3 regions of the Clostridium sp. SHJSY1 genome follow, and region 2 is predicted to be linked to each of the others. Evidence: riboswitches for the same ligand, from Rfam matches in the RefSeq annotation. Region 2 holds a riboswitch; each other region holds the start of a gene.
What was found. A riboswitch is a leader RNA that binds a small molecule or an ion and turns the genes downstream of it on or off. The one in region 2 is predicted to bind thiamine pyrophosphate.
Positions count from the first base shown of each region.

Region 1: another riboswitch for thiamine pyrophosphate. It lies ahead of thiC (phosphomethylpyrimidine synthase ThiC); the one in region 2 lies ahead of thiT (energy-coupled thiamine transporter ThiT).
Region 3: another riboswitch for thiamine pyrophosphate. It lies ahead of thiS (sulfur carrier protein ThiS); the one in region 2 lies ahead of thiT (energy-coupled thiamine transporter ThiT).

Region 1 is NZ_JANDMF010000071.1:11,586-15,419, reverse strand. It holds gene NNC19_RS21800 (S8 family serine peptidase) at 1-627, opposite strand, end outside; gene thiC (phosphomethylpyrimidine synthase ThiC) at 867-2,174, opposite strand; TPP riboswitch at 2,260-2,361, opposite strand; gene NNC19_RS21790 (PLP-dependent aminotransferase family protein) at 2,529-3,834, shown strand, end outside.
Region 2 is NZ_JANDMF010000009.1:34,578-38,411, reverse strand. It holds gene NNC19_RS06590 (hypothetical protein) at 1-542, shown strand, start outside; gene NNC19_RS06585 (Mrp/NBP35 family ATP-binding protein) at 560-1,402, shown strand; gene NNC19_RS06580 (ferredoxin) at 1,466-1,654, shown strand; gene thiT (energy-coupled thiamine transporter ThiT) at 1,694-2,359, opposite strand; TPP riboswitch at 2,407-2,505, opposite strand; gene NNC19_RS06570 (hypothetical protein) at 2,536-2,739, opposite strand; gene NNC19_RS06565 (PadR family transcriptional regulator) at 2,800-3,234, opposite strand; gene NNC19_RS06560 (DegV family protein) at 3,242-3,834, opposite strand, start outside.
Region 3 is NZ_JANDMF010000002.1:253,379-257,212, reverse strand. It holds gene NNC19_RS02405 (helix-turn-helix domain-containing protein) at 56-748, shown strand; gene NNC19_RS02400 (diaminopimelate decarboxylase) at 756-1,997, shown strand; TPP riboswitch at 2,047-2,158, shown strand; gene thiS (sulfur carrier protein ThiS) at 2,243-2,437, shown strand; gene thiF (sulfur carrier protein ThiS adenylyltransferase ThiF) at 2,441-3,244, shown strand; gene NNC19_RS02385 (thiazole synthase) at 3,263-3,834, shown strand, end outside.

The DNA.
Region 1 (3,834 bases), on a different contig from region 2:
ATCCTTGTGAGTATAGTCAATTCCAGTATCTATAATAGAAACTACCATTCCTTCACCTTTATATCCAAGGTCTTTCCAAACATCCGTTGCTCCAGTTATTTTCTTTGCAAATTCCATATCTGGTTTAAATGATTTTACTTCTGTAACAGACTTCACTCCCTCTACAGCTCTTAACTTATCTATATATTTTCTCTTAGTATTTATAGAAAAACCATTAACTAAATATCCGAAACTTCTTTTTACAGTTGTTCCTGTTATAGCTTCAACCTTAACAATCACATCATTTTGAGATGATTTAATTTCTTCTTCTTTTACCTTTATTGAGTCATTATATTCTGCACTATTATCTTTTATTGCAGGTGTATCTTCTAATTGAACTATAACTCTAATCTCTTCTTCTAAATTAGAACTTGACCCATTTTCATTAACCACCTTTTCTGTTAAGGAATTTCCTTTAATATATTTTGTTTGATTTAAAATTTTTGCCTCTACTTCACTCTTTAAAACTTGTTTCAACTCATCAGTAGACACATCTTTTCCCAAAGCTGACAATGTACTACTATTTAATGCTATTGTAGTAGTTAATGCTAAAGTAGTAATAAGCGAAATAAACTTCTTACTCTTCATGTTAATCCCCCTTTTTATTCCCTAGTTGTATTTTTTTTGATTTTGTTGTTTATTTTACAACTAACTTTTATCCTTGTAAATATATTTTTAACTTTTTCTGGAAAAAAATTTTTTTTCAAGTTTAAACCGAATATTTTATCAAATTACTTAAAAACTCTTGACAATTTTTACATTATTACAAAAAATAGATGGATTGATTTAAAATTTACATTAAATCAATCCATCTATTATTTTTCTATTTAATCTCTAAGGATATTTAAATCTTCCCCATTTAAAATCTTTTTCATTGTTCTCATTGAACACATTTTTCCACACATTGTACATGACTCTTCATCATGTGGCTTTGATTCAGCCCTGTATCTTCTTGCCTTTTCACCATCAATAGCTAAATTAAACATAGCTTCCCAATCTAAATCAGCCCGTGCTTTACTCATTGCATTATCCCAATTTCTTGCCCCTTTAATTCCTTTTGCTATATCCGCTGCGTGAGCTGCAATCTTTGATGCTACAATCCCTTCTTTCATGTCTTTTAGATCTGGTAATCTTAAATGTTCTGCTGGTGTAACATAACATAAGAAGTCTGCTCCATAAGTAGCTGCTATAGCTCCTCCTATTGCGGATGTTATATGATCATACCCTGGAGCAACATCTGTAACTAAAGGTCCTAAAACATAGAAAGGTGCTCCATGACATAATTTCTTTTCTAATAACATATTTGCTTGTATTTCATTCAGTGCCATATGCCCTGGTCCTTCAATTATAATTTGCACATTTTTTTCCCAAGCTCTTTTTGTAAGTTCTCCAAGAGTTATAAGTTCCTTTATTTGATTAGCATCAGTTGAATCATTAATTGATCCTGGCCTTAATGCATCCCCTAAAGATATTGTCATGTCATATTTAGCACATATATCTAAAAGTTTATCAAAATGTTGATAAAATGGATTTTCTTTATTATTTAGCTCCATCCAGGCAAACAATAATGATCCACCTCTTGAAACTACACTAGTCAATCTCTTATTTCTTTTCACTGTTTCAACAGCTTCTCTATTAATCCCTGCATGTATTGTTATAAAATCTACTCCATCTTGTCCATGTTTGTCTACTACTTCTAAAAATTCTTCAGCAGTTATATCTTTTAACTCTTTATCATAAAAACCTACAGCATCATATATTGGTACAGTCCCAAGCATTGCAGTAGACATTTCAACTATTTTTCTTCTCATTCCTTCTGTTTTACCATAGTTAGACAAATCCATTATGGCTTCTGCTTTCATTTCAAGAGCAACTCTTACTTTTTCTAACTCCTTATCACATTCAGGACAATCTTTTGATATACCAAGATTAACATTAATTTTAGTTTTAAGTCCTTGTCCCACTCCTTCTGGGCTAAGAGTTTTATGATTTTTATTTGCAGGAATTGCTACCTTTCCCTCTGCCACTAAAGATCTTAATTCTTCTACATTCATATTTTCCTTTTCTGCTACTATTTTCATTTCTCTTGTAATGATTCCCTTTTTTGCTGCATCCATTTGAGTTGTATAATTCATTAATAAACCCTCCTTGTTTTTTTGCTATAAAAAAAAGCTTGCCAAAGCAAGCTAAAATCACTACATAATTATATATGTTAATATAGTAAAGTTAATATTGCTTCCCTCCGATGGCATTATCCATATCAGGTTACAAGGGTTAGGATTTTACTCCCTCTCAGCCAAATTGGCACCCCTAGCAAGTTTTTTTCTATTTTATTCTGATTATACTATTATTTACTTTTTATTTCAAGAAATTATAAATATGAATCAAAAAGAATTTACTCCATAACACACTTCTATCTTTTATCACTGTTATAGAAAATTCAACCATACTATGATATTCTGAAATTATATAGATAGGAGGTATTGAACTTGAAAAGTATATATATGATAATTGCAGATGATATAAATGAATCAATACAAAAAGGCGAATTAAAACCTGGATCAAAAATACCCTCTATTAGAAATTTAACCACAAAATATAATTGCTCAAAAAATTCAGTTATAAAGGCTTATGAAACCTTAAAAAATAATCACATTATTTATTCCTCACCTAAAAGTGGTTTTTTTGTGGCAGAAACATTAAGTAGAAATAATGTTGAATGTGATACAATAAATTTTTATAGTGGTAATACTATTATAGGTAATATGAATACTGAAGACTTAAAGCACTGTTTAAAATGGGCTGGAGATATTTATAGCAATTATTCTTTAGAAAGTGGTATTTATGGCATTGACTCATTAAGAGATAGACTTGTTACTCATCTTTCTAACTCTCAAATATTTACTTCTAGAGATAATATTTTTATTAATATGGGCATTTGTCAAACTTTAAGTGCATTAAATATGTTAGAGCTTCCAAATAGAAAAACAACTATTTTAATAGAACAACCTACTTATGCAATGTATATTGAAGGACTAAAAAATAGTAATGTTCCTGTAATTGGTATAGAAAGAAATGAAAATGGAATTGACCTTAAAGAACTTGAAAGAATATTCAAGGAAGAGAGTATTAAGTTTTTTTATGTCATTCCAAGGCATCATAATCCTTTAGGAACTACTTTAAATAAAAGTCAAAGAAAAACTATAGCTAAACTTGCTAAAAAATATGATGTATATATAGTAGAAGATGACTATTTTTCATGTATAGATGAAGATAGAAACTATGATCCTATATTTTCGTATTCTGATCATGAACACGTATTTTACATAAGTAGTTTTTCTAAAATTATGCCTTGGATGAGAATAGGTTTTATAGTCTCTCCTACAAATTTAATTAAATCCTTAAAAAAATGTATGTATAAAATTCATTTTTTCTCTTACCCTACACCTTCCTTATTGTCACAAGCCACTTTGGAAATTTACCTTCAAAGCAAGCTACTTTATAAGCACACTTCATTGGTAACTGCCGATCTAAAGAGCAAATATGATATTTTAAATGAAAGTTTAAAATCTTTAGAATATCTTGATGTAAAAGTAATAAAAAGTCATTCTGGGTTTTACTGTTACCTAGAACTTCCAGAATGGGTTAACGAAGATATTTTAGTAAAAGAACTTGAAAAATCTAAAGTTATTGTTGGACATGGTAAAAGATTTTATTTTTATGATAAATTTTATAAAAAAGGAATTAGACTTAGTATTGCTAGTGTTAGTAATCATGATATAAAAAAAGGAATTT
Region 2 (3,834 bases):
ATATGGGAGAAGAAGTAAAAACATATAAATATGTAGTAAGTGTGGATGAAAGAGGTGTAGGTAATTTTTATGATGATAATACATCATATCTAATTCCTAAGGATTTAGATGATACCATTCAACAAAACCTTTCTACAATAAGAAAACCTAGAGATTTTGAAAGTATATACTATGAAAGTATACTTGAAGTAGTTAATAAAAAGAAAGATGAACTAACAGCTTCAGAAAATAAAGTAGGTGTAAACATAAGTGGGGATGTTGATTGTTTAAAGTACATGTTTTCTGTTGATATTAAAAGTTTTGAGAAAAATTTAGATAAAATTGTTCCAGGGACAAAGCTAGTTAATAATGATATAGCTGATTTTGACACTACTATTACAGTAAAGAATAGAGGTTATAGTAGCAAAGTATTTAAAACAAGTATAATTGTTGATAATAAAAAAGATAAAAGTTATGAAACATATTATGTTCAAGGAAGTTATGAAGATAAGTCATGGAAGATAACTGTAAGTGAACCAAATGAAAAGCCTAAAGGGTGGTAAGATATAAGGAGGTCAAAATGGGTAGTTGTGATAATTGTGCAAGCAAAGATCAATGTGCTTCAAAAGGAGTTACATCATGTGAAACTTCAATAAAGGTTTTACCTAAGTATGGAAATGTAAAAAATATAATTGGAGTAATTAGTGGTAAAGGTGGAGTTGGAAAATCTACTATAACAGGGGTTATGGCCACTATTTTAAGAAAAAAAGGATATAAAGTTGGAGTTTTAGATGCTGATATTACTGGGCCATCTATGCCTAGATTCTTTGGGATTAATAATCAAAGAGCAAAGATAACACCTATAGATGAAAATACAGTGAAATTTTTACCTGTAGAGACTTCTAGTGGGGTTAGGGTTATGTCTATGAACTTAATTACACCAGTAGAAGACCAACCAGTTATATGGAGAGGACCAGTAATCACTGGAGTTTTGAATCAAATGTACATAGATACAGAATGGGGAGATTTAGATTATCTATTAATTGATATGCCTCCAGGAACAGGAGACATTGCATTAACTGTAATGCAAGATTTTCCTATAAAAGAATTGGTTATAGTATCTACACCACAAGATATGGTTTCTATGATAGTCAAGAAAGTTGTTATAATGGCAGAAAAAATAGGAGTAAAAGTAAAAGGTGTAGTAGAAAATATGGCTTATATAGTATGTGATGGGTGTGAAAAAAAGTTGCGTGTGTTTAGTAAGAAATCTGCAGAAGAGCATGCGGAGTATTTAGGGTTATCTTTAATAGGTGAATTACCTATAGATTTGGAGTTCACTGAAGCTTTAGAACAAGGAAAAGCAGAAGAATATGTATCAGACAATCCTTTGTATTCATTAATTTTTGAAGGATTATATTAATAATTTTCTTTTCTTTGGGGATAATAGTTTATGAAAATATCCTAAAAGAAAGGGGAATTAATTATGATAGCAAAAGTAGATCAAGATACTTGTGTTGGATGTGGATTATGTCCATCTGTATGTGAAGAAGTATTTGAATTAGGGGATGACGGTAAGGCTCATGCAATTGTAGATGAAGTACCATCAGGTTGTGAGGATGCAGCTAAAGAAGCAGAGTCTAGTTGCCCAGTTGATGCAATAGAATGTGAATAGTTAAAATAAAAGGATCTCCATTGAGGAGGTCCTTTTATTTTAAGCTTTAGCTTGCTTTAATAATGTTGCAAATGGAAGGAAAGCAATCAATGCAATGCATATAACTGCATCAGCTGTTACCATTGGAGCATTTACAACCAAGGAATATATCCATGGATGCATTCCAGCCGATAAAGCATCAGAAGAGAAGAATACTACTCCTGAAATAAAGTGACAAATAAATTTAGCTACAAAAGCTATTGCTGTCCCTAATATGGGTTTACTTCTAAAGTATCCAGCAAGACCTATAGCTAAGGATGGTAGTGGATAATCAAATAAAATTTGGACAGGATGGACAAAATAAGGATCAAGGAATAAATTCAAAAGTCCATATAAAAAACCTGTTAACATTCCTATTTCAGGGCCGTAAATGAAGGCAATTAATAAAATAGGAACCATTCCTCCAAGTGTAACACTTCCACCAGCAGGAAAGTGGTATATTCTAAAAACTTGTAAAACACATGCAAGAGCTAAAGCTATTCCAATACGACTCATAATTTTAGCATTAAGCTCTATTTTTTTAAACCTAATTAAAGCAACAATAATTATAGCTAATCCAAATAATCCAATAAATAAGCTTGGATTACTTATTAAAGTTTGGAACTTTGCAGAAAAGCCAGTAAAGTAATTAGTTAGCCTATCTGACCAATCATTTAAAAAATTCATAAAAAAACCTCCTAGTAATCCTGCTAGAAGTCCTAAAGCTTTAATAATATTAATTATAATTGCTTTCCTACGCTGGAATTAACCAGATCAGGTACAAGGGTTAATGATGCACATCTCTCAGCCTTTAGGCACCCCTAGCAGATAAATTTAATTCTGCTTTTATTCTATGCCTTGTATTAAAAAAAGTCAATTAACTTATTAACAACCATACTCGACGAATTTTGGGGATTTGGACTACATATTGTATTTACTGTTGATACACAAATGGTATCACCTATATTTGAATTAGGCACTTGGTTTAATGGAATAGATGCAATACTTCCATCATCAAGGGCAACATAGGCTTCCATATTATTTTTATCTATTATTGTTACTTTCATTTATAAGTACCTCCTATATATTAGGATGCCTTAAAAGAAAAAAGATATACCTAAGTATATCTAGTAAATATCATTATAAATAATTTTAAACACCTCTAAGGATTCTTCAATTTTAGGCTTTAATAATTTTTTTTTGTTTTCAAAGTTTTTTATTCCTTCTTCAGTTAACCTATATATTTTTTGAAATTTCTTCTTTGGGTCATTCCATTCACCAACAATATCTCCTTGTTTTTCAAGTTTTTTTAAAATAGGGTATATCCCTCCTGTGCTAGGAATCCATAATCCATTAGTTCTTTCACCTATTTTGTGAGAAATATCATTTCCGTTTGATGGATTTAAACTTAAAATATAAAGAATATAAATAGGAAGCAACCCCTTAGTAAACACCTGACCTACGGCTTCGTTCTCTTTTCTTATTTTTTTTAAGTCAGAAAGTTTTTGCTTATATTCTTCATATAATCGTTTTTCTTCAGCCTTAAGGTCTTTCTCGTTCATATATAAATTAAAGTTCCTCTATAATGAAGCCAAGTAATCCAGGTCCAGTATGAACTCCTAAAGCAGGTCCTACTGTGGCGATAGAAATTTTATTAACATTAGTGTGGTCTTTTAAAGAATTAAGAAGTCCTTGACTTTCTTCAATAGCGTTTCCTTCGATAATCCAGATGTTGCATTTATTTTTATCTAGGTAGCTTTCAATAATTTCTTTCAATTTGTTTATAGATTGTTTACGACCTCTAGCTTTAGCAAAGGTTTGATAAACACCATCATCACCTACAAAAACTATTGGCTTAAGATTTAAAAGTTCTCCAATTGTTCCAGCAACTTTACCTATTCTACCTCCCCTTTTAAGATATTCAAGAGTAGCTAGTGTAAAGTAAGTATGTACTTTTTCTCTAATGCATGGAAGCATAGAGATTATTTCTTCAAAAGTTTTTCCTTCTTTAATTAAACTTGAAACAGATAAGGCTATAGAACCTTCAGCCATACATAATGTTTTTGTATCATAAACGTAACTTGTAAGCTTTGGGTGGTCTTCTAAAGCTAATCTTACAGAGTTAATTGTGCCAGAAAGAGCACTTGATATATGTATAGCGA
Region 3 (3,834 bases), on a different contig from region 2:
TATTTAGGTTGTATAGTATTCCTATATAGAAATACTCATTCAAGGAGTGCAGGAAATGGATATTGTAGATAGATTAATGAGTTTTGGATTAACCAGGCATGAAGCTAACATTTATTTGTCATTATTTGCAGAAGGGGAGCTTAATGGTTATGAAGTTTCTAAGATAACTGGTATATCTAGATCCAATACTTATAATTCATTAGCTGGGCTAGTTGAAAAGGGGGCTGCTTATATTATAGAGGATGGGGCTATTTTATATACTCCAGTTAGTATAGATGAATTTTGCAATAATAAAATTCGTGTTTTAGAGAAAAATAAGACTGAGCTTATAAAAAATGTTCCAAAAAGAAAAGAAGAAACAAACGGATATATAACAGTAAAAGGTGAAAAACATATTCAAGATAAATTTAGAAATATGTTAGTACAAGCTAAAGAAAGAGTTTATTTAGATATGTGTGCAGAAAGACTTGATGAAGTAAGATCAGAATTAATTGATCTTATAAGTAGAGAAATTAAAATAGTTGCAATTACAGATTCTACATTTACCTTGGATGGGGCTATAATATATCATGATGAGAAAGATAAATCTCAAGTTAGACTTATAGTTGACTCGAAATATGTTTTAACTGGTGAAATTGGGGATGAACTAAATTCAACCTGTTTATATTCAAGTAATAACAATTTAGTTAAAGTATTTAAAGATGCTTTAATTAATGAGATGAAGTTAATTGAAATGATGAAAGGATGAAGATTTAATGAGTAAAAAGCCATTTGTTACAAAAGAGCAATTAGAAGAGATTATAAAAGAATTTCCAACACCATTTCATCTATATGATGAAAAAGGAATTAGAGAAAATGCAAGAAAACTAAATGAAGCTTTTTCATGGAATAAAGGATTTAAAGAATATTTTGCAGTAAAGGCAACACCTAATCCATATATTCTTAAAATTTTAAAAGAAGAAGGCTGTGGAATGGATTGCTCTTCTTTAACTGAACTTATTATGTCTGAAAAGTGTGGATTTGTTGGGGATGATATTATGTTTTCATCAAATAATACTCCAGCTGAAGAATTTCAATATGCACGTAAGTTAAATTCTACTATTAATTTAGATGATATAACTCATATTGACTTTTTAAGAGAAGTTGCTGGAATTCCTAAAACAATTTCATTTAGATATAATCCAGGTGGAAAGTTTGCTCTTGGAACTACTATAATGGATGATCCAGGTGATGCAAAATATGGATTAACAAGAGCACAAATGACAGAAGCATTCTTAAAATTGAAAGAATTAGGGGTTGAAGAATTTGGAATGCATTCGTTTTTAGCAAGTAATACAGTTACAAACGATTATTATCCAGAACTTGCTAAGATTTTATTTAAGGTAGCAGTGGAATTAAAAGAAGAAACAGGTGTGCATATTGGATTTATAAATCTTTCAGGAGGAGTAGGAATTCCATATACACCAGATAAAGAACCTAATGATATTATGGCTATAGGTGAAGGTGTAAGGAAAGCTTATGAAGAGATATTAATACCAGCAGGAATGGGAGATGTGGCTATATATACAGAACTTGGACGTTTCATGCTTGGACCTTATGGACACCTTGTAACAACTGCAGTTCATGAAAAGCATATATATAAAGAATATATTGGGGTAGATGCATGTGCTGTTAACTTAATGAGGCCTGCAATGTATGGAGCATATCATCATATAACTGTAATGGGTAAAGAAAATGAAACTTGTGATCATGTTTATGATGTAGTAGGATCTTTATGTGAAAATAATGATAAATTTGCAGTAGATCGTAGTCTTCCAAAGATAGATAAAGGAGATATACTAGTAATTCATGATACTGGTGCTCATGGATTTGCAATGGGATATAACTATAATGGGAAATTGAAATCTGCTGAAATTTTACTTCAAGAAGATGGCTCTACTAAACAAATAAGAAGAGCAGAAACTATAGAGGATTATTTTGCTACTTTAGATTTTTAAAATTGACAAAAATTACTTGAAGTTGTAATATGAATATTAGAAAATATAATATAAAGGCTAGGGGTGCTGACTTTGAGTTGGCTGAGAGATATTCTGTTAGAATTGACACCCTTTAACCTGATGTGGTTAGTACCACCGTAGGGAAGCAGGGAATACTGTGTATTCATTTATGAAATTTGATTTTAAGACTTGCCTATGGGTAAGTCTTTTTTATATGGAAAAAATTAATAGGAGGTGTGATTTTAATGAAGGTAAATGGAAAAGAATTTGAGTTAAAGGTAGAAAAAACACTAGATAAGTTTTTAGATGAACTTACTATAAATAAAGATAAAGTAGTGATTGAACTTAATGGAGTTATTGTAACCAAAGAAGATTTTGCAAAAATAGTACTTAAAAATAGTAATGTTATGGAAGTAATAAGCTTTGTTGGAGGAGGCTAAATCATGAAGGTTTTAATAAATGAAAAAGAGAGAGAAGTTCAAGAAGTTTCAGCATATAAACTAAGGGATCAATATAAAAAAGGGGCTGATATTGTAATACTAAATGGATTTCCAATAAAAGAAGATAGAAATGTAAAAGATGGGGATAGACTTTCTTTTATTAAAAAAGGTGAAATACCAAATAAAGAAGAACTTGAAGCATTAATGGTTAGTCGACATACACCAAAGGTACATGAAAAATTAAAAAAAGGAAAAGTTGCCATTGCAGGTGCTGGAGGGCTTGGGTCAAATGTGGCTATATCCTTAGCTAGAATTGGAGTTGGACATATAAAGATTATAGACTTTGATGTGGTTGAACCTAGTAATCTAAATAGGCAGCAGTACTATATAAAGCATATAGGGATGAAAAAAGTTGAGGCATTAAAGGATATACTTACAGAGATTAATCCTTTTATAAAAGTAGAAGCTATAGATAAAAAAGTGGAAAAGGATAATATAGAAGATATTTTTAAAGGCTTTGATATAGTTGTAGAAGCTTTTGATAATGCTTCTTATAAAGCAATTATAGTTGGAGAAGTGTTAAAAAACTTTAAAGATACAAAAGTTGTATCAGCATCAGGAATGGCTGGATTTTACTCAAATAATATTATAACAACCAAAAAGATAGGGGACAGGTTATATATTTGTGGGGATAGAGTTCATGAAGCTGGAATTAATGAAGGGCTTATGGCTCCAAGAGTTGCAATTGTAGCAAATCATGAAGCTAATACAGTTCTTAGATTATTATTAAATGAAATAGAAATTTAAAATATTGGGGGATTTAAAATGGATAAATTTATATTAGGAAAACAGGAATTAAGTTCAAGACTATTAGTTGGTACAGGGAAGTATGGTAATAATAAAATACTTCCAGATGTAGTTAGAGAATCTGGTACAAATATAGTTACTATGGCTGTAAGAAGAGTAGATTTAGATAACAAGGAAGAAAACATAATAGAATATATACCTAAGGATATAATTCTACTTCCAAATACTTCAGGGGCTAGAAATGCAGAAGAAGCTATTAGAATAGCAAGGTTAGCTAAAGCTATGGGATGTGGAAATTGGGTAAAAATAGAAGTTATTTCTGATACTAAATATTTAATGCCAGATAATTTAGAGACTCTAAAGGCTACAGAAATATTAGCAAAGGAAGGATTTAATGTTTTACCATATATGACCCCAGACTTAATGATGGGAAAGAGAATGGCAGAAGCAGGTGCTATAGCAGTAATGCCACTTGGGGCACCAATAGGAAGTAATAGAGGAATAAGGACTAAAGAACTAATAGAGATTATGATAGATGAAATAGATGCTCCTATAATAGTTGATGCTGGTATAGGGAGACCTTCAGATGC